2 regions of the Leptothrix mechoopdaensis genome follow, and region 2 is predicted to be linked to the other one. Evidence: predicted binding sites of a transcription regulator. Region 2 holds the regulator's gene; the other holds the start of a gene.
What was found. Region 2 encodes sigma-54, which starts transcription at its own class of promoters, with help from an activator protein. Its sites were predicted from a motif close to TGGCANGNAANCTGCTTT; they were not measured.
Positions count from the first base shown of each region.

Region 1: ACWA7K_RS13140 (urease accessory protein UreD) is a predicted target of sigma-54. The motif match lies at 11,028-11,045, and genes of this name have one in related genera.

Region 1 is NZ_CM132699.1:3,031,610-3,046,641, reverse strand. It holds gene ACWA7K_RS13180 (DUF2339 domain-containing protein) at 1-1,210, opposite strand, end outside; gene urtA (urea ABC transporter substrate-binding protein) at 1,502-2,779, shown strand; gene urtB (urea ABC transporter permease subunit UrtB) at 2,945-4,543, shown strand; gene urtC (urea ABC transporter permease subunit UrtC) at 4,640-5,779, shown strand; gene urtD (urea ABC transporter ATP-binding protein UrtD) at 5,776-6,666, shown strand; gene urtE (urea ABC transporter ATP-binding subunit UrtE) at 6,940-7,632, shown strand; gene ACWA7K_RS13150 (NAD(P)/FAD-dependent oxidoreductase) at 7,696-9,033, shown strand; gene ACWA7K_RS13145 (PEP-CTERM sorting domain-containing protein) at 9,114-9,800, opposite strand; gene ACWA7K_RS13140 (urease accessory protein UreD) at 10,116-10,952, opposite strand; gene ACWA7K_RS13135 (isopenicillin N synthase family dioxygenase) at 11,498-12,469, opposite strand; gene ACWA7K_RS13130 (type I secretion system permease/ATPase) at 12,716-14,485, shown strand; gene ACWA7K_RS13125 (HlyD family type I secretion periplasmic adaptor subunit) at 14,490-15,032, shown strand, end outside.
Region 2 is NZ_CM132699.1:4,215,542-4,230,573, forward strand. It holds gene ACWA7K_RS18330 (D-amino acid aminotransferase) at 1-353, opposite strand, end outside; gene ACWA7K_RS18335 (D-alanyl-D-alanine carboxypeptidase family protein) at 467-1,678, opposite strand; gene ACWA7K_RS18340 (alpha/beta hydrolase) at 1,729-2,355, opposite strand; gene ACWA7K_RS18345 ((2Fe-2S) ferredoxin domain-containing protein) at 2,382-2,714, opposite strand; gene ACWA7K_RS18350 (VanZ family protein) at 2,761-3,876, opposite strand; gene ACWA7K_RS18355 (CopD family protein) at 3,880-4,320, opposite strand; gene ACWA7K_RS18360 (hypothetical protein) at 4,432-4,689, opposite strand; gene ACWA7K_RS18365 (serine/threonine-protein kinase) at 4,802-6,136, opposite strand; gene argS (arginine--tRNA ligase) at 6,275-7,960, shown strand; gene ACWA7K_RS18375 (SPOR domain-containing protein) at 7,991-8,644, shown strand; gene ACWA7K_RS18380 (thiol:disulfide interchange protein DsbA/DsbL) at 8,688-9,353, shown strand; gene lptA (lipopolysaccharide transport periplasmic protein LptA) at 9,500-10,105, shown strand; gene lptB (LPS export ABC transporter ATP-binding protein) at 10,102-10,860, shown strand; gene rpoN (RNA polymerase factor sigma-54) at 10,888-12,582, shown strand; gene ACWA7K_RS18400 (hypothetical protein) at 12,780-13,079, opposite strand; gene ACWA7K_RS18405 (DsbA family protein) at 13,337-13,942, opposite strand; gene ACWA7K_RS18410 (hypothetical protein) at 14,136-14,756, shown strand; gene ACWA7K_RS18415 (TRAP transporter large permease subunit) at 14,782-15,032, opposite strand, start outside.

The DNA of each region.
Region 1 (15,032 bases), 1.2 Mb from region 2:
CGCGCACGGCGGGTCCGGACGCGCTGGCACGCCGCAGCCAACGCCATTGCGCGAGGTGGAACAGGCCCAGCACGAGCGCACTCCAGGCAGCGCCATGTGACAGGTCGCGCACCAGGCCGGCCTGCAGCACCAGCGTGATGGCGGACAGGCCGAAGACCAGCGGGGCGTCCAGCCGCCACGGGTGCGCCTGCGACGTGCGGCCATGTGGCGACAGCGCGGTCAGCCGCGCCACGGCGTTGAACAGCAGGAAATACGCGATCAGGAAGGCCTGCGCCCACGGCCGGTCGGCAGGCGCGAAGCTCAGCACGCCCCAGACCGTGGCGATGACGAAGGTGGCGAAGAAGCCGATCAGGTTCAGCGCCCGCGAACGCAGCCGCCAGGCCACCGCGACCAGGCCGATGTCGAGCACCAGGTAGTAGCCGAACAGCAGCCGCGCATCACCCCCGTCCGTCGCCAGCAGCAGCGGCGTCGCATAACCGCCGAGCGCGCCGATGATGGCCAGCGCGCTGGCGCCTTGCCGCAGCGCCAGCCCGGCGGCCAGCGCGGCCACGGCGACCATCGCGATGAAGGCCGTGCCGGCGGGCATCAGGCCGAAGAAGCGCGTGGCGGCGTAGATCGTCAGGTAGAGCGTCGCGACCGCGCCGCCCTGCAGCACCTGCGCATGCACCGGCCGGCTCGTGCGCAGCCGCCAGCCGGTCGCCAGCAGCCCCAGCGCGACCAGCGCGATGCCGCCCAGCCGCAGCTCGATGGGCACGGTGACGTGCTCGCTGGCGTACTTGGCCAGGAAGGCGAGGCCGACGAACAGCACGCCGATGCCGATCTTCAGGATCGGGTTGCCGCTGACCAGCCAGGCGTGCAGCGCCGGTGGCAGCGAGGTCAGCCAGTCGTCCGGCAGCGGTGCGACGGGCTTGGCGGGAACGGGTTCGAGGGGGACGGGCGCGATGACAGCGGGCTTGATCACGGCGGGCTCGGTGACAACGGGCTCGATCACGGCGGGCACCGTCGTTTCCTCGACCTGCGGCGCCGGCTCGATACGCGGTGTGGCGGTGAGTCGCTCGCGCAGCGCCTCGATCTCGCGGCCCTGCGCGATCTGGCGCGACAGCAGCCAGGCCAGCAGCGCGCCGAAGACCGCACCGGCAGAGGCGCTGCCCCCTTCGTTCACGACCGCCCCGAGCAAGGCCCCCAGCAACACCATCCAGATCGGTTTCATCGTTCGTTCCCTGTCGTGATCGGGTCAATCTAGCAGCCGACCGGTCGACCGCGAACTCACGCGACGGGGTGTCGGCGGGCGCGACCGTCGGCATCGCGAGGCGATGCCGCGCCGGGCCGGGCCGGGCCTGCGCCGCCGTACGCCGATCTACGCCGGCCTACGCCCATCTACGCCATCCGGCGTATGGGCCGAAACCGTGACGCTCGACACACTGCATCCCAGACGCCGAAGACCTCGGTGCCGCTTGTTTCCCCAGCCCTCAACGTCTCTCAACGACCCGGAGCCACTCCCATGCAAACCACCCGTCGCACGTTCGCCAAGACGCTCAGCGCTGTGTCGCTCGGCGTCGCCGCCCTGAGCCTGCCGCTGTTCGCGCAGGCCGCCGACACCATCAAGGTCGGCATCCTGCACTCGCTGTCGGGCACGATGGCCATTTCCGAGACGGTCCTGAAGGACGTCGCGCTGATGACCATCGACGAGATCAACGCCAAGGGCGGCGTGCTCGGCAAGAAGCTGGAGCCCGTCATCGTCGACCCGGCCTCCAACTGGCCGCTGTTCGCCGAGAAGGCCAAGCAGCTGATCGACCAGGACAAGGTTGCCGCCGTGTTCGGCTGCTGGACCTCGGTGTCGCGCAAGTCGGTGCTGCCGGTCTTCGAAGAGAAGAACTCGCTGCTGTTCTACCCCGTCCAGTACGAAGGTGAAGAGCTGTCCAAGAACGTGTTCTACACGGGCGCGGCGCCGAACCAGCAGGCCATTCCGGCGGTCGAGTACCTGATGAGCAAGGACGGCGGCTCGGCCAAGCGCTTCGTGCTGCTGGGCACCGACTACGTCTACCCGCGCACGACCAACAAGATCCTGCGCGCCTTCCTGAAGGCCAAGGGCATCCCCGAGTCGGACATCATCGAGGAGTACACCCCCTTCGGCCACGCCGACTACCAGTCGATCATTGCCAAGATCAAGAAGTTCGCTTCCGAAGGCAAGAAGACCGCCGTCGTGTCGACCATCAACGGCGACTCGAACGTGCCCTTCTACAAGGAACTGGGCAACCAGGGCCTGAAGGCGACCGACGTGCCGGTGGTGGCCTTCTCGGTCGGTGAGGAAGAGCTGCGCGGCGTGGACACCAAGCCGCTGGTCGGCCACCTGGCTGCCTGGAACTACTTCATGAGCATCAAGAGCCCGGCCAACACCGAGTTCGTCAAGAAGTGGAGCGACTACGCCAAGGCCAAGGGCATCGCCGGCCACAAGGACAAGCCGCTGACCAATGACCCGATGGAGGCCACCTACATCGGCCTGCACATGTGGGCCCAGGCCGTCACCAAGGCCAAGACCACCGACACCGACAAGGTCATCGCCGCGATGGCCGGCCAGACCTTCCAGGCGCCGGGCGGCTTCGTCTCGACGATGGACAAGGAAAACCATCACCTGCACAAGCCGGTGTTCATCGGCGAAGTGAAGGCTGACGGCCAGTTCAACGTGGTGTGGAAGACCAAGGGCCCCGTCCAGGCGGATCCGTGGAGCGACTACATCGCCGAGAACAAGGGCAAGAAGAACGTGCCGGAAAAGAAGTAACCCCCCTACCGCAGCGCAGCTGCGGCCCCCCAAGGGGGGCGAGACGAGTGGACCGGCCGAGCCGGATCCACCGTCTCTGTTGCGGGAGCGCCAGGGCCTTTCGGCCCGGCGCGCATTTCGACTGGTTTGCATTGCGTCGGAACCGTTGACGCTCAAGGTTGATTCATGGTGCTGCGCAAGCTGTTGTCGGTGGCTCAGGTGATGAGCCTGTGGCTGGTCCTGTCGGGGGTGTCGCATGCCCTGACGTCGCAGCAGGCCCTGGCGATCGCGGCGGGGGAGACCGATGAGCGGATCGCGGCGCTGAATGCGGCGGCGGCTGAAGGGGATGCGGCGCTGGCCGGGTTCGTTCAGGCGATGCTCGACGATGGCGTCAAGTTCGACGCCAGGCAGGCTTATGTGGTGCGCGATGGCAAGAGCTACATCGCCGGCACCGACACCGAGGCGAGTCCGCCGGCCGAGGCCGAGGATGTCGTCAACAACAACCGCATGCGCGGCGCCCTGGAAGCGGCGCTGGGCGTGCTCAAGCTGGTCTCGCCGGACCGCACGGTGCGGGCTGCGGCGCTGACCGAGCTGGCCCGCAATCCGCTGGACGAGGCGCAGCTGCCGATGATCGAGAAGGCCTATGCGGCCGAGACGGATCCGGCGCTGAAGGCCCGCCTGGAGAACCTGCGCGCGACGCTGCTGGTCAGCGTCTCCGACCCGGCCCGTCGGCTCGAAGCCGCGACCGCGCTGGGCGCGAGTGCCGAGGCCGGCGTCAAGAGCCTGTTGCAGGAGCGGCTGGCCGCGGGTGTCGAGACCGATCCCGCCGTGCGGGCCGCGCTGCTGAAGTCGCTCGCGTCGGTCGAGTCGCGGCTGGCCTGGGGCGAGCGTCTGGGCGTTGTCTTCACCGGCATCAGCCTGGGCTCGATCCTGCTGCTGGTGGCCCTGGGACTGGCCATCACCTACGGCCTGATGGGCGTCATCAACATGGCCCACGGCGAGCTGATGATGATCGGCGCCTACGCGACCTTCGTGGTGCAGAACGCCTTCCGCGCCTGGCTGCCGGGGCTGTTCGATGTCTATGTGCTGGTCGCCATTCCGGTGTCCTTCCTGAGCGCGGCGCTGGTCGGCGCGGTGCTCGAACGCAGCGTCATCCGCTGGCTGTATGGCCGGCCGCTGGAGACGCTGCTGGCGACCTGGGGCATCAGCCTGATGCTGATGCAGGCGGTGCGTTCGCTGTTCGGCGCGCAGAACGTCGCGGTCGAGAACCCGTCGTGGCTGTCGGGCGGCGTGCAGGTGGCCTCCAACCTGATCCTGCCGTTCAACCGGCTGGCGATCGTGGCGTTTGCCTTCCTGGTGCTGGGTGGCGTGGCGCTGATGATCTCGCGCACCCGCCTCGGCCTGTTCGTTCGTGGCGTGACGCAGAACCGCCGCATGGCCGCCTGCATGGGCGTCAACACCGCCCGCATCGACACCTATGCGTTCTCGCTCGGCGCGGGCATCGCCGGTCTGGCCGGTTGCGCGCTGAGCCAGGTCGGCAACGTCGGCCCGGACCTGGGCCAGGGCTACATCGTCGACGCCTTCATGGTGGTCGTCACCGGCGGTGTCGGCCAGCTCGCCGGCACGGTCTACGCGGCCCTCGGCCTGGGCGTGCTCAACAAGTTCCTGGAAGGCTATGCCGGTGCGGTGCTGGCCAAGATCATGGTGCTGGTGTGCATCGTGGTGTTCATCCAGAAGCGCCCGCAAGGCCTGTTCGCGATGAAGGGCCGGTCGGCCGAGGCCTGAGCCGTCGATCGACCTCCGCATCGGCGACAGCCCCGATGAACACGAGCAAATCCTGAATCCGGTCCTGACCCCGAGCCTGAACCCGAGAACCTGACGATGTCTGCCCTGATGACCCCTTCCGATGCCGCTGCAGCGTCGGGCCTGCCGACACCGCGACGCGGCCTGCTGCTGGGCACGCGAGGCTGGACGGCCGTGGCCGCCGCGCTGATCGTCGTGGTGGTGCTGGTGCCTTTGCTGAACCTGGTGGTGCCCGAGGGCAGCCTGTTCCACCTCAGCGAGTTCCATGTCCAGCTGGTCGGCAAGATCATGTGCTACGCGATCTGCGCGCTGGCGATGGACCTGATCTGGGGCTACACCGGCATCCTGTCGCTGGGCCACGGGCTGTTCTTCGCGCTCGGCGGCTACGGCATGGGCATGTACCTGATGCGCCAGATCGGCCGCGACGGCAACTACCAGTCGGACCTGCCGGACTTCATGGTCTTCCTCGACTGGAAGGCGCTGCCGTGGCACTGGACCTTCAGCGACAGCTTCCTGGCGCAGCTGCTGCTGGTGCTGCTGGTGCCGGGCCTGCTGGCCTTCGTGTTCGGCTTCTTCGCGTTCCGATCGCGCATCAAGGGCGTCTACTTCTCGATCATCACGCAGGCGATGACCTTCGCCGCGATGCTGCTGTTCTTCCGCAACGAGACCGGCTTCGGCGGCAACAACGGCTTCACCGACTTCAAGCGCATCCTCGGCGTGCCCATCACGCTGCCCGGCACGCGGGTGTTCCTGTTCGTGCTGACGGGGCTGACGCTGATCGGCTTCTTCCTGATGGCGCGTGCCATCGTCAACAGCAAGTACGGCCGCGTGCTGCAGGCCATCCGCGATGCCGAGTCGCGGGTGATGTTCACCGGCTACGACCCGCTGGCCTACAAGCTCGGCATATGGACGCTGAGCGCGGTGATGTGCGCGGTGGCCGGGGCGCTGTACGTGCCGCAGGTGGGGATCATCAACCCCGGCGAGATGAGCCCGGCCGCCTCGATCGAGATCGCGATCTGGGCGGCGGTCGGCGGGCGTGCGACGCTGATCGGCCCGATCGTCGGCGCCTTTTTCGTCAACGGCGCCAAGAGCTGGTTCACGCAGGTCTTCCCCGAGTTCTGGCTGTACTTCCTGGGCGCGCTGTTCATCGCGGTGACGCTGTTCCTGCCGCAGGGCATCGTCGGCCTGTTCAACAAGATCAAGGAGCGCCGCGCATGACGCCGGACCTGATGGAGGACCGCGCCCAGGCGCGCATCGAACACGATGCCAAGGCGGCGTCGACGGCCGGCCGGACCGAGTCCGGTGGCCGCAGCGCCTCGTATGGCCGGCTGCACCGCGCCGGCTCGGTCGACTTCACGCACGGTGTGGCGCTCTACCTGGACGACATCACGGTCAGCTTCGACGGCTTCAAGGCGCTCAACAGCCTGAGCCTGAGCATCAACGTCGGCGAGCTGCGCTGCATCATCGGCCCGAACGGTGCGGGCAAGACGACCATGATGGACGTCATCACCGGCAAGACCCGGCCCGATGCGGGACGTGCGTCGTTCGGCTCGACCATCGACCTGCTGCGTCTGCGCGAGAACGAGATCGCCCAGATCGGCATCGGCCGCAAGTTCCAGAAGCCCACGGTGTACGAGGAACTCAGCGTGTTCGAGAACCTCGAACTCGCGCTGGCAGCGGACCGCCGCGCCCGCGCCAGCCTGTTCCACCGCCTGAGCGGCGAACAGCTCGACCGCATCGGCGAGGTCATCACGCTGATCCATTTGAAGACCGAGGCCCAGCGCACCGCCGGGCTGCTCAGCCACGGCCAGAAGCAGTGGCTGGAGATCGGCATGCTGCTGATGCAGGACCCGAAGCTGCTGCTGCTCGACGAGCCGGTGGCCGGCATGACCGACGAGGAGACCGAACGCACCGCCGAGCTGTTCCTGTCGCTCGAAGGCCAGCATTCGCTGGTGGTCGTCGAACACGACATGAAGTTCGTCGACCAGCTGACCGAAGGCCGCAAGACCGTGACGGTGCTGCACGAGGGCAGCGTGCTGGCCGAGGGCAAGCTGTCGGAGGTCCAGGCCAATGAAAAAGTGGTCGAGGTTTACCTCGGGCGATGAGTCGAACGGATGTCTCTCTCTCCCCTTGCGGGAGAGGGTCGGGGTGAGGGGAGCGGTCTTGCGAGGGAGCCCACCCCTCACCCCCAACCCCTCTCCCGCAAGGGGAGAGGGGAGCAAGAGGAGTGGCTCCTTTCCCGGGAGGGGAGTCCGATCGATTTCTCCCTCTCCCCTTGCGGGAGAGGGCCGGGGTGAGGGGAGCGGTCTTGCGAGAGAGCCCACCCCTCACCCCCAACCCCTCTCCCGCAAGGGGAGAGGGGAGCTGGAAGTAGCCATATGCTCAAAGTTGAAGGTTTGAACCAGTACTACGGCGGCTCGCACATCCTGCGCGGGCTGGGCTTCGAGGCGAAGCTGGGCGAGGTCACGGTCGTGCTCGGGCGCAATGGCGTGGGCAAGACGACGCTGCTCAAGAGCCTGATGGGGGTCGTGCCGATCAAGACCGGCTCGATCGCGCTGGACGGTGGCGACATCTCGCGCGACACGCCCTACGAGCGGGTGCGCAAGGGTGTCGGCTACGTGCCGCAAGGGCGCGAGATCTTCGGCCGGCTGACGGTCGAGGACAACCTGCGCATGGGCCTGGCCTACAAGAGCGGCAGCACGCCGATCCCGGCCGAGCTGTTCGAGCTGTTCCCGGTGCTCAAGCAGATGATCTACCGCCGCGGCGGTGACCTGTCCGGTGGCCAGCAGCAGCAGCTGGCGATCGCGCGGGCGCTGGCGGCGGGGCCGAAGCTGCTGATCCTGGACGAGCCGACCGAGGGCATCCAGCCCAGCATCATCAAGGACATCGGCCGCGTCATCCGCATGCTGGCCGACCGCAAGACCATGGCCATCGTGCTGGTCGAGCAGTTCTACGACTTCGCCGCCGAGCTGGCCGACCAGTACCTGGTGATGGAACGCGGCGAGATCATCGCGCGCGGTCGCGGTGACGAGATGGAAGCCAACGGCGTGCGCCAGCTGATGTCGATCTGATCCCGATCCGATCGGCATTGCCGCGATTCGGCCGGGTGTGCGGCGCGTAGACTCGCGCGCCTCATGAGCCAGTCGCCCGAACCCCATTCCACCGCCGATGCGCCCGCCGCGTCGTCGCCCCGCGTGATCGTCGTCGGCGCCGGCCCGGCCGGCCTGATGGCCGCCGAGGTGCTGGCCGCCGCCGGCCTGCAGGTCGACGTGCACGACGCCATGCCGTCGGTCGGCCGCAAGTTCCTGCTGGCCGGCAAGGGCGGGCTCAACCTGACCCACGCCGAGCCGGCCGCCCACTTCGTCGCCCGCTACGGCACACACGCCGATGCGGTCGAGCCGTGGCTGCAGGCCTTCGATGCCGACGCGATCCGCGCCTGGGCCGCGGGCCTGGGCATCAAGACCTTCGTGGGCAGTTCCGGCAAGGTCTTCCCGGCGGAGATGAAGGCCGCGCCGCTGCTGCGCGCCTGGCTGCACCGGCTGCGCGTCGCGGGCGTGCGCTTCCACATGCGACAGCGCTGGGACGGCTCGATCACGTCGAGCGGCACGGGCTGGTCGCTGGCCTTCGACACCGCCGATGGCCGCATCACCGCGCAGGCCGATGCTGTGCTGCTGGCGCTGGGTGGCGCAAGCTGGGCGCGGCTGGGCAGTGACGGCGCGTGGTTGCCGTGGCTGCAGGCCGCCGGTGTCGACTGCGCGGCGCTGCGGCCGTCCAACTGTGGCTTCGACATCGGCTGGAGCGCCCACCTGGCCGAGCGCCATGCCGGCGCGCCGCTGAAGAACGTGGTGCTGCGCGTGCCGGGCCGGTCGGATGACGGATCTGACGACACGCCGGCCTTCGAGCGCCTGGGCGAGGCGGTCGTCTCGGCCACCGGCCTGGAAGGCTCGCTGGTCTATGCCGCCAGCAGCCTGCTGCGCGAGCGCATCGCGGCCGACGGCCATGCCGACTTCACGCTCGACCTGCTGCCGCACCGCCGCGAGGCCGATCTGGCGCAGGCACTCGCCAAGGGCCGGGGCAGCCGCTCGTGGCCCAACCACCTGAAGGAACAGACTTCCCTGAGCGGCGCACCCGCCGCGCTGCTGCGAGAGGGCCTGGACGCAGCCGGCTGGGCCGCCCTGACGCAGGACGCGGCGGCGGTCGCCCGGCGCATCAAGCGTCTGCCGCTGCGGGCCGTGGCGCCGCGCCCGATCGACGAGGCGATCAGCACGGCCGGTGGCGTGCGCATCGGCCCGGACGGCGCCGACGCGACGTTGCAGCTGCGCGCGCTGCCCGGCGTCTGCGTGGCCGGCGAGATGCTCGACTGGGAAGCGCCGACCGGCGGCTACCTGCTGAGCGCCTGCCTGGCCAGCGGCCGGTGGGCGGCGACGCACCTGGCGCAGCGGCTCGCGGCGACGTCGTCCAGCGGCGTCTGAAACGACAGGCCTGAAATGTCAGGCCTGAAACGACAGGAGCCTCCCGAAGGAGGCTCCCGTGGTGCGAGGCGACGGCTGGATCAGCCTTCGCCGCCCACCTTGCGGCGACGCGACATGAAACCGACGGCGGCGATGCCGGCCAGCATCATCGCGTAGGTCGACGGCTCGGGGATCGGGCTCGGCGCGGCAACGGTCGTCACGTCGAAGGTCGACACGCCGACGCTGTTGGGGGCGGCGCTCTTGCGGTCGTAGACGATCTGGACGTAGTCGTAGGTCAGGCCCTGGATCGGCTTGAGCGTGTACGAGGTCGAGAAGCCCGGCTCGGTGCCGACGGCCCAGGCCAGTGATGCGATCCCGTTCTTCGCGCCCGGATCACCGGTGGCGACGGTTGCACCGTTGTTCATGAAGACCAGCCAGCCGCTCTGGCTCGGGCTCTGGCCGCCGTTCCAGTTCAGCGTCAGCGAGTTCAGCGTGAAGTCGGTCTTCGACGAGAACAGCGCGTAGACACCGTTCTGGTTGTTGCTCGACGAGCCGTAGATCAGCATGTCCGGCGCGCCGGTCTTGGCGGCCTGGTGGAACCACTGGGTGCCGCCCTGCAGGCCCATGAACAGACCGGTGGTCGGCTCGCTCACCGCGCCGATCGCGAAGGTGCTGGCCGACACCGTCGTCGCCTGGCTCGCGCCGGCGCCCACGCAGGCCAGTGCCACCAGCAGGCAGCGGCACAGGGCGGACAGGTTCAGCGGCGACGACTTCAGGTTGTTGTTCATGGTGTTCTCTCGGATGGAAATGTTCCTGGCTGGCAGGCTGCCGATGCGCCCTGGAACACCCCCTTGAATGGGTCGGGTGGCGGGTCGGGCTATCGGAACGCTTCCTGGACCCCGAGATTGCCTGCCACCGTGAAGAGACGATACACCGGATTGAGGGGGTGATTTCCCATTTTTAGGGGGTGTTCAGCCTTCTTAATGAATGCTGGATGAACCCCGAATCAGCAATGAGCAGATGGGCCCGCAGGCTTTGGGGGGTGACGCGCATCTTCCCGAAAATGAGGGGGAAATGCCCCATTTGCAATTTCGGCCCGGGATTCAGGTAGACCACACGCGTGGCGGGCAAGCCGCACGTTGCCAGGCGATCTCGCGCCAGCGCGACCACACGGCGGTCATCAGCCGCATCGCCGGTTCGGCCCGGTGCGCCAGCACCCGCAGGACCAGGCAGGACGGCTGTGGCGCGCTGACGCCGACGGCCAGCGGCGCGTCGACCGGCACGGCGCGGGCGGCCTCCAGCAGCGCTTCCAGCATCGGCCGCGCGAACGGCGTGCCGGCCGCCAGCCAGAAGGTGCCCAGCACGCGCTGGCCGGCCCAGCCCAGGGGCCCGTCGAGCAGCGTGGTGTCGTCGGCCGACAGGCGAGCCTGTTCCAGCCAGACGCCCGGCAGCTCGATGCGCTGTTCATAGGTGCCGCGCCGCCAGGCCAGGTCGGCTGCCGGCAGGCCCAGCGCGAGCAGGTCCCAACCCATCATCTGCGCGCCCGGCGCGAGCTCGAAGCGCAGCTGGTTGCGGGCGATGCAGCCGTCGTAGGCGATGGTCTCCAGCGGCAACCACTCCAGCCGGGCGCCGTCGGCCAGTCGGGCCTGCACGCGCTGCGTCGCCGGTTCGCCGGCGCTGCGGTAGTAGCGGGTCGCGCCGGGCGTGGTGATCAGCGCGTGGCTTCCTTCGGCCAGGTCGACGGCCACGTCCAGCGTGTCGCCGCCGACCAGCCCGCCGGGCGGGTGCACCAGCACGTGGTGGCAGACCGCGTCGCCTTCCGGGTAGAGCCGCTGCAGCACCCGCAGCGGGCCGTCGTGGCGGTCATGGGCGATGGTGCGTGCCCCGTCCTGGTGCGGATCGAGGCGGTAGTTCAGCGTCAGGTGGCCATGCCAGCTCATCAAGGGCTTTCAAGGGCTTTCGGGAGACTTCGGGAGACGTCGGGGTGCACCGCTTCGGCGCGCGGGCCGGCAGTGTAGGCAGCCGCCGTGCCAGCCTGCCGGCGCTGTAACCGGGTTACGTCGATGACGCGAAACCGGTTACAGGGGGCTGTGGACAAGCCGCCGATCCGGCCTGTGGACGGAACTTGTCCACAGGCCGCGCGTATCCCCACCGGACAGGGACAAGCATGTGGACAGGACCCGGGACAGATGCCGGAAGAGCCGATCGCCACGGGGCATTCAACGGATTGCCTCCGTTTTGGGCAGTGGCCCTTCTCGCGTCCTGGAAAAGGTCACGCCCCGATTTGTCAATGACCCTGGGCGGTCATCCGGAGCGATTGAAACCGCCGTGCCTGTGGATGGCGGCGGCGCGCCATCGGCCGCCCGGCGCCCTCCACATGGGGCAGGGACAAGCCTGGGGACAAGCGCAGGGCGGCGCCTGCAAGTGCTTGTCAGGGCTGGGTTTTCCCTGGGTTGCCCGGGAATGAGGCAGGTCGGCCGTCGGCTCAGGCCGCCGTCGCCAGCGTGGTGCGCCGGTACATCTCGACGATGTGCTCGCCGGCCGTGATCGGCGGGTGGCGGGCCGGGTTGTCGGCGCTGCAGCAGGTCGGCAGGGCCTCGACCCGGGCGTGGTAGTCGATGTCGAAGAAATACGCGATCGAGTGGCGGTCCCGCCCGCTCTGTTCGTTGACGACGCGGTGCAGCGTCGACCGGTAGGCGTCGTTGGTCCAGCGCTGCATCAGGTCACCCAGGTTGACGACGAAGCTGCCCTCGACCGGGCGGGCGTCCAGCCAGCGGCCGGACTCGTCGCGCACCTGCAGGCCGCCGGCATCGTCCTGGGCCAGCAGCGTGATGCCGCCCCAGTCGGTGTGCGCGCCCGAGCCGATCTGGTCGCCCAGCCGGCTGACCTGCTGCGGCGGGTAGTGCAGCAGCCGCAGGACCGGCATCGGGTCGCGCAGGAAGGGCTCGAAATGCGTGCGCGGCAGGCCCAGCCCGAGCGCGATCAGCCCCATCAGATGGCGTCCGAGCCGTTCCATCGCCGCCGCGTAGGTCTCGCAGGCGTGCCGGAAGCCGGGCGCATGGGCCTCGTCCGGCCACTGGTTCGGGCCGTGGTTGGGCGTGCCGGCGCGCACCAGCGGGTCGTCCGGGCCGCGTTCGGCGCCGATGTAGAAGCTCTCCTTCAGGTCGGCCGGACGACCGGCTTCCAGCGCCTGCCAGCCGATCGGGTCGTAGCCCCGCTTCAGGCCGCCGGACCGGTCGATGTGGCAGGCGTCCTTGACCGCTTCCGGCAGCTCGAAATAGCGCCGGTTGACCATGAACAGGTGGCTGATCAGCGCCAGCGGCACGCCATGCCCGACGACGTAGAAGAAGCCGTGGCGACGGCAGGCCGCGTCGATCTGCCGGGCCACCGCGCGCGGGCCGTCCGGGTCGGTGCCGAAGCTCGGGGCCAGGTCGATGACGGGCAGATTGGCTTGCATCAAGGGTCTCCGGAAGGTGCGCGACTAGCCGTGCAGGAGCCATGCCAGCCAGTGCCTGTGACGGCTCCGCCACGCCAGCCCCCGCGAACAGGGGGGGAGGTCAAGTGAAGGAACTCCCCCGCAGCGAGACAAAGTGGCCCACCCGAGCAGGGGTGCGGGGTTCGGAAACCGCACCGCTGCCGCCACACTGGCGCCTCGCCGAACGGGTGCGCCGCACTCGACGCCGAATCGATCGAATCCGCAAGCATGAAATCCCTGCTCCGAACCATTGCCGGCTTCTCGGCCGCGATCAACCTGATGTGGTTGTTCCCGGCCCTCTTCAGCCTGCAGGTCTTCGACCGCGTGCTCAGCAGCGGCAGCCGCGAGACCCTGCTGATGCTGGTGATCGGCGTGGCGATCGCGCTGGCGCTGGCCGGCGTGCTGGACTATCTGCGTGGCCGGCTGCAGGGCGTCCTCGGCAACATCATCAACGACGCGATGGCGCCCGAGATCGCGCGCCTGTCGCTGGCGGTCGCGGCCAAGCGCCAGGGCGCCTTCACCAACGAGGCGCTGCGCGACGTCGGCCGGCTGCGTGCGCTGTTCTCGTCGCAGGGCCTGGTCGCGATCATGGACGCGCCCTGGGCGGTGGTCTTCATCGGCGTCATCTCGGTGGCCAGCATCTGGCTCGGTCTGGCGGCCTTCTTCAGTGCCGCGCTGATGCTGGGTCTGGCCTTTCTCAACGACCGCATGACGCAGTCGGCGATCGAGAAGCTGCAGAAGGAAGCCGGCGCGACGCAACGGTTCCTCGATCAGGCGATGGTCAACGCCGAGGTCGCCCAGGCGATGGGCATGGCCGACGCGCTGGTGGCACGCTGGAACGGCCTGAGCGCGCAGCTCGCCAACACGCAGGACCCGGTGGCGCGCCAGTCGGTGTCGATGGCGGCCATCACCCGCATCTCGCGCCAGGTCACGCAGATCCTGATGACCGCGCTGGGCGCCTGGCTGGTGCTTGAAGGCAAGGCCACGCCCGGCGTGATGATTGCCTCGTCGATGCTGCTGGGCCGTGCGCTGCAGCCGGTCGAACAGATCGTCGGCAGCTGGAAGATCCTGGCCGAAGGCCGGCTCGCGTGGCGCCGCCTCGACCCGCTGATGACCGAGGCGCTGAACCGCCGCCCGCAGATGCCGCTGCCCGCGCCGACCGGCGCGCTGAGTGTCGCCGGCCTGGTCTACCGCCCGCCCAACACCGACCGCGTGCTGATCGGCGGCGTGCAGCTGCGCCTCGAACCCGGCGAGTCGATGGCCGTCATCGGCCCGAGCGGCGCCGGCAAGAGCACGCTGGTGCGCCTGCTGATCGGCCTGTGGACGCCGACCCAGGGCCAGGTGCGGCTCGACGGCGTCGACCTGTCGCGCTGGACCCGCGAGCAGATCGGCCCGCACATCGGCTACATGCCGCAGGACGTCGAGCTGTTCGCCGGCACCGTCGCCGACAACATCGCCCGCATGGGCGAGGTCGACTCGACCCAGGTCGTCGAGGCCGCCAAGCGTGCCGGCGTGCATGAGCTGATCCTCGCGCTGCCCGACGGCTACGACACCCGCGTCGACCCGAACGCCGCGCTGCTGTCGCCCGGCCAGCGCCAGCGCATCGCGCTGGCCCGCGCGCTGTACGGCAACCCCAAGCTGATCGTGCTGGACGAGCCCAACGCCAACCTCGACGGCGCCGGCGAACTCGCGCTGGCCGAGACCCTCAAGCGCCTGCAGGGCCAGGCCACCGTGATCGTCGTGACCCACCGCCAGACGCTGACCCAGCACGTCAACAAGATGCTGGTGATCGACGGCGGTCGCCAGCTGCATTTCGGCACCGCCGAGGAAGTGCTCAACGCGATGCGCGGCGGCGCGCCCGGCCAGGTCGTGCCGCTGACCCAGCAGATGGCCGCGGCTGCGCAGCAGGCGGCCCAGCAGGCGGCGCGGCAGCAGGCGGCACACCACGCCGCGCATCAGCCCGTCGTCGTCAACCCGAACGCATCCTTCAAGGCCTGACGCCATGCCGATCCCCCCGCTGTTGCCCGCCCTGATGCCCGCCCCCGCGATGCCGGCCGAGGCCGACCTCGTGACCCGCCACCTGTCGACCGCCAACGGCCTGGTGCGGCGCGGCCGCCTGGTCGTGCTGTGCGGCCTGGTGCCGGCGATCGCCTGGCTGTCGTTCGCGCCGTTGTCATCGGCCGTCGTGGCCAGCGGCTACGTCAAGGTCGACCTCAACCGCGCGGTGGTCCAGCACGTCGAGGGCGGCACCGTGCGGGCCGTCTATGTGCGCGACGGCCAGCACGTGAAGGCCGGCGAGCCGCTGATCGAGCTGGGCGACGTCTCGGTCAATGCCGACCGCACCCGCCTGGCGCAGCGCCTGATGTCCGAACGTGCCGGCGTGGCCCGGCTGGAAGCCGAACAGTCGCGCAGCCCGACGCTGGTCTTCCCGCCCGAGCTGGTCGACGCGGCCCGCACCGACCCTGTCGTCAGCAACCAGATGGACAAGGAACAGGCGCTGTTCGATGCGCGCCTGACGGCCCTGAGCAGCCAGACCGCGCTGCTT
Region 2 (15,032 bases):
CCGTGCGCACGCGGCGCGACGCCGCGCGTGACCTGCAGGTAGAGCAGCTGCTCGTCGCCGCCGCCGGCATCGGCGACCCGTTCGACCAGCTCGCGCATCAGCGCCAGCCAGGCGTGGCGGTCGTGCGGGTTGGGGATGCGCACGGCGGCCAGCGAGCGTTCCAGCCGGACCATGTGCTCGTCGAAGCGGAACAGGCGCCGGCGGTAGACCGGCACGACCTCGTAGATGCCGTCGCCGAACAGGAAACCGCGGTCGAGGACCGGGACCCTGGCCTCGTCCAGCGCCAGCCAGCGGCCGTCGAGGTGGCAGGGCAGTTCGCGGACGTTGACGTGACGCGCAGCGCTTGAGGGCATGACCAGCCTCCGGTCGGTTCCGGCCGGGCAGGCTGCCTCGGCCGGGTCAGGCCAGATTAGCGCGACTGGACCGGCCGCGCCATGCGCCGGCGCATGGCATCAGGACGACAGGATCAGCGCACCCACAGTCGCAGGCTGTCCCAGGCGCGGCCCAGCAGGCCGGCCAGCGGCACGTCCTGCGTCACGGTGATCGGCGTCTGCGCCAGCACCTTGCCGTTGGAGGTGATCTTCAGCGTGCCGACGTTCTGGCCGACCGTCAGCGGCGCCAGCAGCGGGTCGGTGCGGGTGATCTCGGTCTGCAGCTTGCCCAGCTCGCCGCGCGGCACGGTCACGATCAGCGGTTGCAGCAGGCCGAGCTTGGCGTCCTTGGCGGCGCCCTTCCAGACCGGTGCGGTGGTGATGGTGGCCTTGGCGTCGTAGACCTTCACGGCGTCCCAGGCGCTGTAGCCCCAGTTCAGCAGCTTCTGCGCCTCGTTCGCACGGGTCTCCTTCGAGGCCGACCCCAGCACCACGGCGACCAGGCGGCGCGGGCCGGCCGGCAGGTCGCGCCGGGCGGTGGCGATCAGGCAGTAGCCGGCGGCATCGGTGTAGCCGGTCTTGAGACCGTCGACGGTCGGGTCACGCCACAGCAGCAGGTTGCGGTTGCTCTGCTTGATCTTGTTGTAGGTGAACTCCTTGGTCGTGTAGTACTTCGCCTCGTTGGGGAAGTCCAGCAGCAGCCGCGTGGCGATCACCGACAGCTCGCGTGCGGTGCTGACATGGCCGGGCGCGGGCAGACCCTCGGGGTTGCGGAACTGCGTGACCTTCAGTCCGAAGGCCTGTGCCTGGCGGTTCATCAGCGCGACGAAGTTCTCGACCGAACCGCCGACCGCCTCGGCCAGCTGCACCGTGGCGTCGTTGCCGCTCTGGACGATCATGCCCAGGATCAGGTCCTCGACCCGCACCTGCGTGCCGACCTGGATGTACATGCGCGAGGCGTCGGTCATGCCGGTGCGCCAGGCCCGCTCGGAGACGGTCAGCTGCTGGTCCAGGCTGAGCTTGCCGTCGCGCAGCGCCTGGAAGACCAGGTAGGCGGTCATCAGCTTGGTCAGCGAGGCCGGCTCGACGGTGGCATCGGCCTCGCGTTCGGTCAGCACCTGGTTGGCGCTGGCGTCGAAGAGGATGTAGGCGCGCGCGGCGACCTCGGGCACGGCGACCTGGGCCAGCGCGGGCGTCGGCGCCAGCGACAGGCCGGCGGTCGCACCGATGGCCAGGGCGGCCGCGAAGGTCGTGGCAACGAGGCGACGGCACACGCCGGTCAGGAAGGCGGGAAGCTTGGACTGCATGGTGTGGAAGGAATCCGGTTGAGGGCCGCAGGGGGCCCGGTGCGGCGGGCTCAGTGCCAGCTGCGCACGATCAGTTGGCGCAGCTGGGTCAGCTGGCCGTGGAAGAAATGGCCGACGCCGGGCATGACGATCACCGGCAGCTGCTGCGGCCGGGCCCAGTCGAGCGTGGCCGAGAGCGGCACGACATCGTCCTGCTCGCCGTGGATGACCAGCGTGTCGGCCGGCACCGGCGCGGGCGTGGCGCGTTGTGTCGACGGGCCGACCAGCACCAGCCGCTCGGCCGCGTCGCCACCGGTCAGGCGGGCCGCTGCCAGCGTCGTGACATAGGCGCCGAACGAGAAGCCGCCGAGCACCAGCGGCAGGCCCGGACGGCGCATCGACGCGACCACCGCGAGCATGTCGTCGGACTCGCCGCGGCCCTCGTCGTGCGTGCCGGCGGTGGCGCCGACGCCGCGGAAGTTGAAGCGCACCGTCTCGTAGCCCAGCAGCACCAGCGCGCGGGCCAGGGTCTGGGCGACCTTGTTGTCCATCGTGCCGCCGAACAGCGGGTGCGGGTGCGCGACCACGGCGACGCCGCGTGGCGCTTCACCGTGCGAGGCGTCGTTCGGGCGGTCGATCGCGCATTCGATCGGGCCGACGGGGCCGTCGATCAGGCGTCGTTCGGTCTGGGCGTTCATCGCGGCGTGCTCCGGGGCCGTGCGGCTCAGCGGCCGACGTCCGGCGGCAGCACCAGACGCTCGACGACCTGGCCGTCGCGCAGGTGCGATTCGACGATCTCGTCGATGTCGGCCTGGTCGACGAAGGTGTACCAGGTGGCGTCCGGGTAGACCACCGCCACCGGCCCGCCGGCACAGCGGTCCAGGCAGCCGGCCTTGTTGACGCGGACCTGCCCGGGCCCTGCCAGGCCGAGGCTCTTCACCTTCTGCTTGCAGTGGTCGAAACCCGATTGCGCGGCGTGGTCGGCGCAGGAGCCTTCGCCGTTCGAACGCTGGTTCAGGCAGAAGAAGATGTGACGCTGGTAGTAGCTGCTGCTCATGGCCGGCGATTGTAGAAGTCGCCCTTGGCGGGCCTGTTTCAGCTCGTCAGCCGACGTCGCGGCGGCGGTTCGACTGCGCCACCTCGGCCAGCAGCCAGGCCAGCGCCGCGAAGGGCCAGATCCAGCCGACCCAGCGGGCCACGCCGTGGAAGCGGACGAACCGGCCCTGCTCCCAGCGCGCCAGGCTGGAGGCCAGGTAAGGGTCGGTGCCGGCCTGCGAGGCCAGCGCGATCAGCACCGTCAGCCCGACCAGCCCGAGCGCGGCGACGACCCGCGCCGGCAGCAGCGTCAGCAGCACGCCGGCGATGCCGGCCAGCGCCAGGCCGGGCCAGAAGGCCGGCGTCAGCCAGGTCAGCGCATGTTCGGGGCCGAAGTTCAGCGCCGTCGACAGCGTCGTCGTGGCCACCCCCATCACGGCCGCGCCCAGCAGCAGCACGAGGCGGTGGTGGCGCTGGCGGGCCACGCCGTAGGCGATCCAGCACGGCGCCAGCAGGCCCAGAGCGATGGCGATCATCTCCGGCCCCGGCGGCAGCGGCGGGGGCTCGACCGGGGTGCTGATCCAGCCCTCGAAGGCGCTGTCCTCGAGCGCCTCGTGCAGGGCTTCGGTCAGGCGCGTCAGGCCTTCGCCCAGGCCCAGCGGGACCGGTGGCGGGAACAGCAGGCCGACCGGCCAGGTCAGCAGCAGCGCCAGGCCGACGGCCCCGTGCGGCACGAACCAGCGGTCACGCCAGCGCTGCCAGGCCCGCAGCAGGCCGAGGTCGTGCGCCGTGGCCGCCAGCAGCGCGCCGACCAGCGTGCCGGCGCTGTTGAGGGCCCAGTCGATGCGCGAGGGCACGCGCACCGGCAGCAGGGTCTGGGCCCACTCCATCAGCAGCGACAGCAGCGAGCCGACCAGCAGCGCCTGCAGCACCGAACGCAGCGCCAGCCGGCCACCGCGCAGCCAGCCCATCGCCAGCAGGAAGCCGAGCGGCTGGTAGGCCAGGAAGTTGGACCACAGGTCGAAACGCGACGACGCCGGGCTGGGCAGCCACAGGCGCAGGTACCAGGGCTGGCCGGGCGGCCAGCGCCAGCCCTCGAACGGGTGCAGGCTGGCGTAGACGATCAGCAGGACCCACGCCAGCGCCAGGGGCCAGGCCGACGAGCGGTAGGCGCGCGGCGGCACGGGTCAGAACGGCTTGACGACCACCAGCACCACGACGGCCGCGAAGGCCAGCACGGCGATCTCGTTGTAGACCCGGAACCAGCGGTGGCCGCGGGTGTTGGCGCCGTTCTCGAAGCGGCGCAGGTGCGCGGCGTTGACGTGGTGGTAGCCGATCACCGCGACCACCAGCGCCAGCTTGGCATGCAGCCAGCCGTTGCCGGGACCGCGGCCGATGCCCTCGCCGAGCCAGAGCCACAGGCCGCTGGCCAGCGCGAACAGCATCAGGCCGGTGGCGAAGCGGTGCAGCTTGCGCGCCATCAGCAGCAGCCGTTCGCGTTCGGCGACGCTGTCGGGCGCGACCATCGCCAGGTTGACGAAGATCCGCGGCAGGTAGAACAGGCCGGCGAACCAGCTCGCGACCAGGATGATGTGCAGGGCCTTGACCCAGAGGTAGCTGCTCGACATGCGATCGATCATAGCCACGGGGCGCCGGATGCACCGCTTCGGTTCATGGCCGCCGCCACCATGAACAACGCCCGGGCAAGCCGGGCGTTGAGGGGCGACGTTGGCGTGCGCTTACTTGGCGGCGTCGGCCACGCACTTCTTGACGAAGCTGTTCTTGGCGGCACCCGCCAGCTTCTTCTCGGCGGCCTTGGCGTCGCAGGCGGCGGCGGCGCTGGAGCCGCCCGACTCGCGCTCGCACTTCTTGACGAAGCTGTTCTTGGCGGCACCGGCGAGCTTCTTCTCGGCGGCTTGGGCTTCGCAGTCGGCGGCCTGGGCGGCGCCGCACAGGGTGGCCAGGGTCAGGGCGATCAGGGAGATCCAGGTCTTCATGGCAGTGCTCCAGCACGGTTGCAGGGTTGACCAGCCCGCTTGGGCTAGTGGCCGGCGGGATTGAAACCCGGGCCCGTGCGGCGCACAAGAGGCGCTTGTGCCGGGATGTTGCTCAGAGGATGCGCCGCGGGTGCGCCAGCGCCTCGTGGGCGGCGTGCAGACGGCGCACCAGCACGCGGATGAAGGCCTCGTCGAACAGGTGGCGGCAGGCCGGGCTGAGCTTGCCCAGGCTGTCGGGCGAGAAGCTGATCGTGGTCGCGGTCTCGGTCACGACGATGTCGGTGCTGTGGCGGCGCAGCTCCGGACTCGGCGCCAGGTAGGCCATCTCGCCCACCGAGGTGCCCGCGCCCAGCTCGGCGACCCGCCGGCCGTCGCGGTAGACCTCAACCGCGCCTGAGGCAATGATGTGGAAGTGCCGCCCTTCCTCGCCCTTGGCGTAGAGCGCGTGGCCGACCGGGAAGCGCTGCCACTTGGCGCGGTGCACGACCTCCCAGAGCGCGACGTCGCCGAAGTTGTTGAAGAACTCCAGCGTGCGCAGCAACGTGAAACGTTCCGAGTCCAGCACGCCCTGCAGCGCGCCGCGTGGCACGTGGTGGCGGGCGATCAGCTGCGACAGCGCGTCGCCGACGGCGTCCCAGGACGGATAGCGGTGGTCGCTGCGCTTGGACAGGCAACGCTGCACGACCTGGTCCAGCGCGGGCGTGACGCCGGCGCGCAGCCCCACCAGCGAGGCCGGCTGGGCGTGGCAGATCTGGTGCATCAGGCTGGCCTGGCTGGCCGCCTCGAACGGGGCGTGGCCGGCGATCAGGTGGTAGAGCACCGCGCCGAGCGAGTAGATGTCGGCCCGCGCGTCGAGCTGGCTGCCGTCGAGCTGTTCGGGCGACATGTAGGCCAGCGAACCGACGCGGTGGACCTGGGTCGAGTCCGAGGCCAGGTTCAGCGCGCTGCCGAAGTCGGTGATCTTGACGTCCGAGACGACCCCGTTGGCCTCCAGCGCCAGGATGTTGGCCGGCTTGACGTCGCGGTGGATCAGGCCCTGCCGGTAGCAGTAGCCCAGCGCCATCGCGCACTTGAAGCCGATTTCCACGATCTGTTCGAGCGGCAGCAGGTGGCCGGGCTGGCAGTAGGCCCGCAGCGTCGTGCCGGGCACGTACTCCATCACGACGTAGGGCGCCGACGGGTCGGGCACGGCGTCGTAGATGTCGACCACGTTCGGGTGGTGAAGCAGGCCGGCGAGGGCCGCCTCGGAGGCGAAGAAGCGCGAGAAGACGTGGCCGTCCTGGGCGTCGGTCAGGACGTTCGGCCTGACCCGCTTGACCGCCACCTGACGGTCGTGGAACTCGTCATGGCAGAGGAAGACCTCGCTGGTCGTGCCTTCGCCGAGGCGTCGGATGACGCGGTACTTGCCGATGCGTTCGGGCTGTTCCGCGATGCTGAGGTCGATCATGGTCTGGGGTCGGAAAGGGACGCTTGAGTTTTTCACCCCCGGGCCCGGGCGACAAGCCGATATGAGGGTGAAGTCGGGGGCTTCTGCCACGCATTGCGCAGCGCCGGGGCGATCCGGGCCCCACCCTAGAATGACCGGATGATTCAAGCCAAAGCGGAACTGATGGCAGCGCTGGAACAGGCGCTGGCCGAGGTGGCACCGGGCCACGGCCTGGTCCCCGCCTTCGAGAACCCCAAGCAGGCCGCCCACGGCGACCTCGCGATCACCGCCGCGATGCCGCTGGCCAAGGCGCTGAAGAAGAACCCGCGCGAGCTGGGCCAGGCGCTGGTCGAGGCCCTCGGCCGCCAGCCGGCCGTGCAGCGCTGGGTTGACGCCACCGAGCTGGCCGGCCCCGGCTTCATCAACCTGCGGCTGCGCCCGGGCGCGCGCCAGCAGGTCGTCGCCCAGGTGCTGGCCGATGCCGACCGTTTCGGCGTCCAGCCGGCCAACGGCCGTCGCGTGATGGTCGAGTTCGTCTCGGCCAACCCGACCGGCCCGCTGCACGTCGGCCACGGCCGCCAGGCGGCGCTCGGCGACGCGATCTGCAACCTCTACGCGACGCAGGGCTGGCAGGTCCACCGCGAGTTCTATTACAACGACGCGGGCGTGCAGATCGGCACGCTGGCGACGTCGACCCAGTGCCGCCTGAACGGCCTGAAGCCCGGTGACGCCGGCTGGCCCGAGTCGGCCTACAACGGCGACTACATCGCCGAGATCGCCGCGAGCTTCCTCAAGCGCGAGACCGTCTCGGCCGACGACCGCTCGTTCACCGCCTCGGGCGACGCGGCCGACCTGGACGGCATCCGCCAGTTCGCCGTCGCCTACCTGCGCCACGAGCAGGACCTGGACCTGCAGGCCTTCGGCGTGCGCTTCGACCACTACTACCTCGAGTCCGGCCTGTACACCAGTGGCCGGGTCGAGCAGACCGTCGCCCGCCTGGTCGCCGCCGGCAAGACCTACGAGGACGGCGGCGCGCTGTGGCTGCGCTCGACCGACTACGGTGACGACAAGGACCGCGTGATGCGCAAGTCCGACGGCACCTACACCTACTTCCTGCCCGACGTGGCCTACCACGTGCACAAGTGGGAGCGCGGCTTCGACAAGGTCGTCAACATCCAGGGCAGCGACCACCACGGCACCATCGCCCGCGTGCGCGCCGGCCTGCAGGCGGCCGGCGTGGGCATCCCGCAGGGCTGGCCCGACTACGTGCTGCACAAGATGGTCACGGTCATGAAGGGCGGCGAGGAGGTCAAGATCTCCAAGCGCGCCGGCAGCTACGTCACGCTGCGCGACCTGATCGACTGGACCAGCCGCGACGCGGTGCGTTTCTTCCTGATCAGCCGCAAGGCCGACACCGAGTTCGTCTTCGACGTCGACCTGGCGCTCAAGGCCAACGACGAGAACCCGGTCTACTACGTGCAGTACGCCCACGCGCGGATCTGCTCGGTGCTCGACGCCTACGTGGCCGACCGTGGCGGCGACCTGGCCGCGCTGGCTGGCGTCGACCTGTCCGCGCTGACCGCGCCGACCGAGACGGCGCTGATGAACAAGCTGGCCGACTACCCCGAGATGCTCGGACGCGCCGCCGCCGACCTGGCGCCGCACGACATCGCCTTCTACCTGCGCGATGTCGCGTCCGCCTTCCACAGCTACTACGCCGCCGAGCGTTTCCTGGTCGACGACCTGGCACTGCTGCACGCCCGCATGGCGCTGCTGGCGGCGACCGCCCAGGTGCTGCGCAACGCGCTGGCCCTGCTGGGCGTGTCGGCACCGCGCAAGATGTGACCGCCCCTTTCCACGGATCGAACTGAACCCATGGCATTTCCGCAATCCGGCGCGCGCAAGGGCGCCCTCAGCAGCCAGCGCGGCGGCTTCGCGCTCGGGCTGATCGTCGGCCTGCTGATCGGCGTGGGCCTGTCGCTGGCGGTGGCGCTCTACGTCACCAAGGTGCCGGTGCCCTTCGTCGACAAGGTGCCGCAGCGCACCGCCGAGCAGGACGCCGCCGAGGCCCGCAAGAACGAGAACTGGAACCCGAACGCGCCGCTGGCCGGCAAGTCGGGCGGCTCGGCGGCCACGCCGGCTCCCGCGCCTGCGGCACCGGCCGCCAGCAGCGGCGCGGCGACGCCCGCCCCGGTCGCGCCGCCGGTGGCGGTGATCGGCGCGTCGAAGCCGGCGCCCGCCGCCGCCACGCCGGCCGCGTCGGGCACGTCAGCCCGCAGCGGCGCTGATCCGTTCCAGTACTTCGTGCAGGTCGGTGCCTACACGCGCACCGAGGAAGCCGAGCAGCAGCGCGCCAAGCTGGCCATCAACGGGCTGATCGCCAAGGTGAGCGAGCGGCCGCAGGGCAGCGGCACGATGTACCGGGTCCGGCTGGGTCCTTTCGAGGTCCGCGAGGATGCGGACCGCGCCAAGGAACAGGCCGCCGGAGCGGGCTACAGCGATGCCGCCGTGGTGCGCGTCGCCCGCTGACCGGTCGATGAATCGAAGTTCAGGAAGCAACGAGGTAACTCTGATGATGGATCGCCGTGAATGGATGCAGGGCAGTGCCGCGCTGGCGCTGCTGGGTGGCTGGGCCGGCTCGGCCTCGGCGCAGGAATTCGTCGAGGGCAAGCACTACGTGAAGCTGCAGGCCCAGGTGCCGGTGACGGCCCCGGCCGGCAAGATCGAGGTGGTCGAGTTCTTCTGGTACGGCTGCCCGCACTGCAACGCCTTCGAGCCGGCGCTGGACGCCTGGTCGAAGAAGCTGCCCGCCGACGTCGCCTTCCGCCGCGTCCACGTGGGCTTCCGCCCGAGTTTCGAGCCGCAGCAGCGCCTGTCGGCGACGCTGGAGGCGCTGGGCTGGACCGACAACTTCCAGCGCAAGATCTTCCACGCCATCCACGTGCAGCGTCAGCGTCTGGACAGGCCCGAGGAGATCATCGACTTCATCGAGAAGAACGGCGGCGACAAGGCCAAGTTCGTCGAGATGTTCAATTCCTTCGGCATGCAGGCCAAGGTGCGCCAGGGCAAGCAGCTGGCCGAGGCCTACAAGATCGACGGCGTGCCGGCGATCGGCATCCACGGTCGCTTCTACACCTCGCCGTCGCTGGCCGGCGGCGAGAACACGCCCGAGCTCGAAGGCGGCCAGCGTTGCCTGGCACTGGCCGACCAGCTGATCGCGCGCGTTCGCAAGGGCTGAGGCCCGATCGGAAGGGGTCCAGGCGGACCTCTTCCCGCCAGCCGCAGCGGGTGCGCCGTGAGGTGAACTCCCGCTTCGGTTGATGCATCAAAACCACCCGGCGGCGCAGACGTATGGCTAGAATCGTCTGCAATTTCTGTGCCGCCATGACGCCGTCCCCCACCTTCACCCCCGCCCTGCGCGCCGCCCTGACCGGGCTCGCCCTGCTGATGGCGTGCGCGCTGCCGGTCCGGGCCGAACGCGCCGATCGTGACCTGCCGCTGAGCTTCGACGCCGGCCAGCTGCGCATCGACGGCAAGCGCAAGGTGCAGGTGCTCAGCGGCGGCGTCGAGATCACCCGCGGCACGCTGGTGCTCAAGGCCGCGCTGGTCGAGCTGCGCGAGACGCCGACCGGCCAGGTCGCCGTCGCCACCGGCAGCGCCGAGCAGCCGGCGACCTTCCGGCAGAAGCGCGACGGCGTCGACGAGACGGTCGAGGGCCAGGCCCTGCGGATCGAGTACGACACCGTCACGCAGACGGTGAACTTTCAGAAGCAGGCCCAGGTGCGGCTCTGGCGCGGCGCGGTTCTGGCCGACCAGATCAGCGGCGAGACCATCGTCTATGACCATGGCCGCGACGCCTTCGAGATCCTCGGCGCAGCCCCGGCGCCCGCCGGCACGACCAGCCCCGCCGGCTCCGGCCGGGTGCGCGGCGTCGTGACGCCGCGGCCGGCCCAGCCGGGCGCGTCGGCCCCCGGTGGAGCCGGCCGTTGAGCGCGGCGAACGCCACCAGCCGACTCGAGGCCCAGGGACTGCAGAAGTCCTACGGCGCCCGCAAGGTCGTCAAGGACGTCCACCTGGCCGTCGACAGCGGCGAGGTCGTCGGCCTGCTGGGGCCCAACGGCGCGGGCAAGACCACCAGCTTCTACATGCTGGTCGGCCTGGTCCGGGCCGATGCCGGCGAGATCCGCATCGACGGCCGGCCGGTGCAGGGCCAGCCGATCCACCAGCGCGCCCGGCTCGGGCTGTCCTACCTGCCGCAGGAAGCGTCGATCTTCCGGCGCCTGACGGTCGAGGAGAACATCCGCGCCGTGCTGGAGCTGCAGCAGGACGCCAGCGGCCGGCGCGTCGACGCGGCCCACATCGAGCCGATGCTCGAATCGCTGATGGCCGACCTGTCGATCACCCGGCTGCGCCACAGCCCGGCGCCGGCGTTGTCCGGCGGCGAACGCCGGCGCGTCGAGATCGCCCGGGCGCTGGCGACCCAGCCGCGCTTCATCCTGCTGGACGAGCCGTTCGCGGGCGTCGACCCGATCGCGGTGATCGAGATCCAGCGGATCATCGGATTCCTCAAGGCGCGTGGCATCGGGGTGCTGATCACCGACCACAACGTGCGCGAGACGCTCGGCATCTGCGACCGCGCCTACATCATCAGCGAGGGCCGCGTGCTGGCCGAAGGCACGCCGGCCGAGATCGTCGAGAACCCGGATGTTCGCAAGGTCTACCTTGGCGAGCACTTCCGGATGTGACCCGCGTGTGACCCCTGGCCGACCCCCATGAAACCCTCCCTGCAGGTCCGCCTTTCCCAGCACCTGGCGCTGACGCCCCAGCTGCAGCAATCGATCCGCCTGCTGCAGCTGTCGACGCTCGAACTGCACCAGGAAGTCGAGCAGATGCTCGAACAGAACCCGTTCCTGGAAGCCGACGAGGACGCCGCTGGCGCCGATCGCCCGATGGCGCTGCCCGACGAGGGCGTGCCGGTCGCGCCGGCCGATGACGGCGGCGCTGCCGGCTCGTCCGACTACACCGCCGAGCGGGTCTCCGAAGGGCCCTCCGACAGCCCCGCCGAGTCCGCCAGCAGCGCCGCCGATGGCGACGGCGCCGGCATGGAACAGCTCGACTTCGGCGCCGCCGAGTCCACCCCCGACGACTGGGACAGCGGCCACGACCGCGAGGACTTCAACAGCCTGTCCGACAGCAGCGGCAACCGCAACGGCGCGCTCGAGGACGACGACAGCGACTGGAGCGAACGTTCCACCGCCGTGCCCAGCCTGGCCGAGCACCTGCGCGCCCAGCTGCGCGGCATGCGGCTGGCCGACGAGGACATCATGCTGGTCGAGTCGCTGATCGACTCTCTCAACGAGGACGGCTACCTGGCCGACCGGCTGGAGGAGATCGTCGAGCGGCTGGTCCAGGTCCTGAGCGGCGCGCCGCTGACCGAGGCCACCGAGGCGCAGTCGGCCTCGCTGGTCGACGACACCGTCGACGCGATCGATCCGGCGCTGCTGGCCGAACAGGCGCTGTTGCGCGAGGACCTGCTCGACCGCCTGCGCTGCGCGCTGGGCTGGCTGCAGAGCCTGGAGCCGACGGGCGTGGGCGCGCGCGACCTGGCCGAGTGCCTGGTGCTGCAGCTGCGCGAACGCGACGCGACGCCGGCGCGCGACGCCGCGATCCGCATCTGCCGCGACCACCTCGACCTGCTGGCGCGCCGCGACGTGCGCAAGCTGACCGTCGCGCTGGGCGTCGACGAGGACCTGATCCGCGATGCGCAGAGCCTGATCGTCACGCTCGAACCCAAGCCCGGCCGCCGCTTCGCCCGCGCCGAGGCCAACATCGTCGTGCCCGACGTGATCGTGCAGAAGTCGGGCCGCGGCTGGAAGGTCGTGCTGAATCCGGACGTGATGCCCAAGCTGCGCATCAACGACATGTACGCGCAGGTGCTGCGCCAGCACCGCAGCCAGCGCAACGGCGGCGGCGGCGACAACGGCGCGACGCTGTCGGCGCGGCTCCAGGAGGCGCGCTGGTTCGTCAAGAACATCCTCCAGCGCTTCGACACCATCCAGCGGGTCTCGCAGGCCATCGTCGAACGCCAGAAGGCCTTCTTCACCCACGGCGAGATCGCGATGAAGCCGCTGGTGCTGCGCGAGATCGCCGACGAGCTGGGCCTGCACGAGTCGACCATCTCGCGCGTGACGACGGCCAAGTACATGGCCACGCCGTTCGGCACCTTCGAGCTGAAGTACTTCTTCGGCAGCTCGCTCAACACCGAGGCCGGCGGCAACGCGTCGAGCACGGCGGTGCGGGCGCTGATCAAGCAGTTCGTGGCCGCCGAGGACCCGAAGAAGCCGCTGTCGGACAGCCAGCTCAGCGCGATGCTGGAAGAGCAGGGCATCCAGGTCGCCCGCCGCACGGTCGCCAAATATCGCGAAGCACTGAAGATCGCCCCCGCGAACCTGCGCAAGGACATGTGACATGTCTGGGGCGGCCCGTTGGCACCAGCCCGTCGGACACGGGGTGTCCGACCTACCGAAAGACGTCGGCCGATGGCGACGCGGCCGGGCGTCTTGAACCCGGTCCGGATTCGTTCAAACGGCAGGTCGGACACCCCGTGTCCGACGGGTTTCGTTCAACCGGTAGGTCGGACACCCCGTGTCCGACGGGCTGGTGGCTATTGCTGCTGCGCCAGCTGCTCCGCATAGCGCGTGGCCGGGCGCAGGCTCTGGTGGGCCTGGGCGCGGCTGCGGCGCAGGAAGTCTTCGGCCAGGCCGCTCAGTTCGGGGTTGCCGCTGGCGCGGCACAGGCTCATGACGGCACGGGCGTATTCGGCCGGGCCGAGCATCAGGTTGACGTCGATGTCTTCGCCGGTCTCGTGCAGCAGCAGCGCGTGGATGCGCTGGACGAGCGCGATGCGCGGGTCTTCGGTCGTGACGGTGGCGGCGGCGATGGTGGCAGTGGCGGTGATCGGCATGGTGCGTGGCTCCCTGGCCTGCTCTCCATGCAGATGACGTGCCCGTTTCGCCGGCCCAAACCGCCAAACTGAAACTGCAATCGATGCCGTGCGACAACGCACGATCCAGGTTCAGGGTAAGCACCGACCGTGTGCGCGGGCCGTGCCGCCGTTCACACCCTGGCCAACCCTCGCGGCCCGTGCCTCGGTGGCGGGCCCGACGGGCGTGTGCACCGAACTGCGGCAGCGCGGCGCCGAGCGCACCAAGGTGCGACAGCTCAGCGGTCGCCCGACAGCCAGCGATCGATCTGGTGCTTGCGGTCGTTGCCCCAGAAGGGCTCGCCGTCGACGATGAAGAAGGGCGCGCCAAACACGCCGGCGGCGATGGCGGCGTCGTTCTCGGCGCGCAGCCGATCCTTCCAGGTCGGGTCGGCGCAGACGGCGGCGGTCTGTTCCGGCGCGATGCCGAACTCGGCCGCGAGCCCTTGCAGCGCGGTCATGTCGTTGAGCGCGATGCCGCGGGCGAAGTAGCCGCGCAGGCCGGCGTGGGCCCAGGCCACCGCCCGTTGCGGATCCTGGCTGTCGAGCCACCAGAACAGCCGCGCGGCGTTGTGGCTGGCGATCGGGAAGGGCGAGGGCATGGCCATCGGCACGCCTTCCATGCGGGCCGAGCGGGCGAAGTCGCGCAGCGAGTACTCGCGCTTGATCGGGTAGGACACGGGGCTCTTCAGCTCGGCGGCCTGGAAGGTGACGCCCAGCAGGATGGCGTGCCAGCGCACCGGCCGGCCGTGGCGCGCGGCCAGCGCCGCGATCCATTCGGAGGCGATGTAGGCGTAGGGCGACGAGAAGTCGAAATAGAACTCGATCGGTGCGGGGGCGTTCATGGCGCGGACCATATGGCGCGGATGCGACAGCGTCCATCCGCAGCCGTCCGGGGTCTGCGGCGTCGGCGCGACAGCGGCGCCGACATTGCAGCGTCCTGACCACGGTTCGGGCGATCGGACCCCGCTATCTGGGGGCGCGCCGATTCTTGACCTTCCTCATGCCGGGTCCAGCGTGGCTGCCTAGCATCGGTCCATGCCCGACCTGCTGATCACGCTGGCCTGCACCGCGCTGGCGCTGGCCCTGCGCCCCTGGCGCTCCCTGTCCGGCGAAGGACCGCCGTGGCCCTGGCTGGCCTGGTGGCTGACGCTGCCGCTGTTCTGGGCCAGCGACCGGCTGGCCGGCGCGCTGATCCAGCCGATGTCGGGCGTGCCGCTGCTGGTGCTGATGACCGGTTGGCCGCTGGCCGTGCTGGCGCTGCTGCCGACCGCGCTGCTGACCGCCTGGCTGGGCGGGCTGGATCCCTGGGAGACCCTGCACCGCCTGGTCTGGCTCGGCCTGGTGCCCGCCGGCCTGACCGTGCTGCTCGGCGCGGCCGTGCGGCGCTGGCTGCCGCACCACCTGTTCGTCTACATCCTGGTGCGCGGTTTCGGCATGTCGCTGCTGGCGCTGACGATGGCCGGCCTCGGCGCGCTGGCCGTCGACGGCGTGCCCGAAGGCCTGCAGACCGGCGAGGCCGTCATTGCCCGCTGGCTCTCGGCCTGGGGCGATGCCTTCCTCACCGGCATGCTGGTGGCCATCTTCGTGGCCTTCCGGCCGACCTGGCTGGCGACCTGGTCGGACCGGCTCTACCTGCCACCGCAGCAGCGGCGCTGACCGGCGTCAGCGCCGCCCGAGATCGCTAGCGCCCGTACAGCACCTGCGGCAGCCACAGCCCGATGTCCGGGAACATGTAGAGCAGGAAGATCGCCACGACCTGGATGCCCATGAACGGCAGCATGCCCGCGAAGATCTGGTTGAGCGTCACGTGCGGCGGGCTGACGCCCTTCAGGTAGAAGGCCGCCATCGCCACCGGCGGGCTCAGGAAGGCGGTCTGCAGGTTCAGCGCCACCAGCAGGCCGAAGAACAGCGGGTCGACGCCGAAGTTGTCCA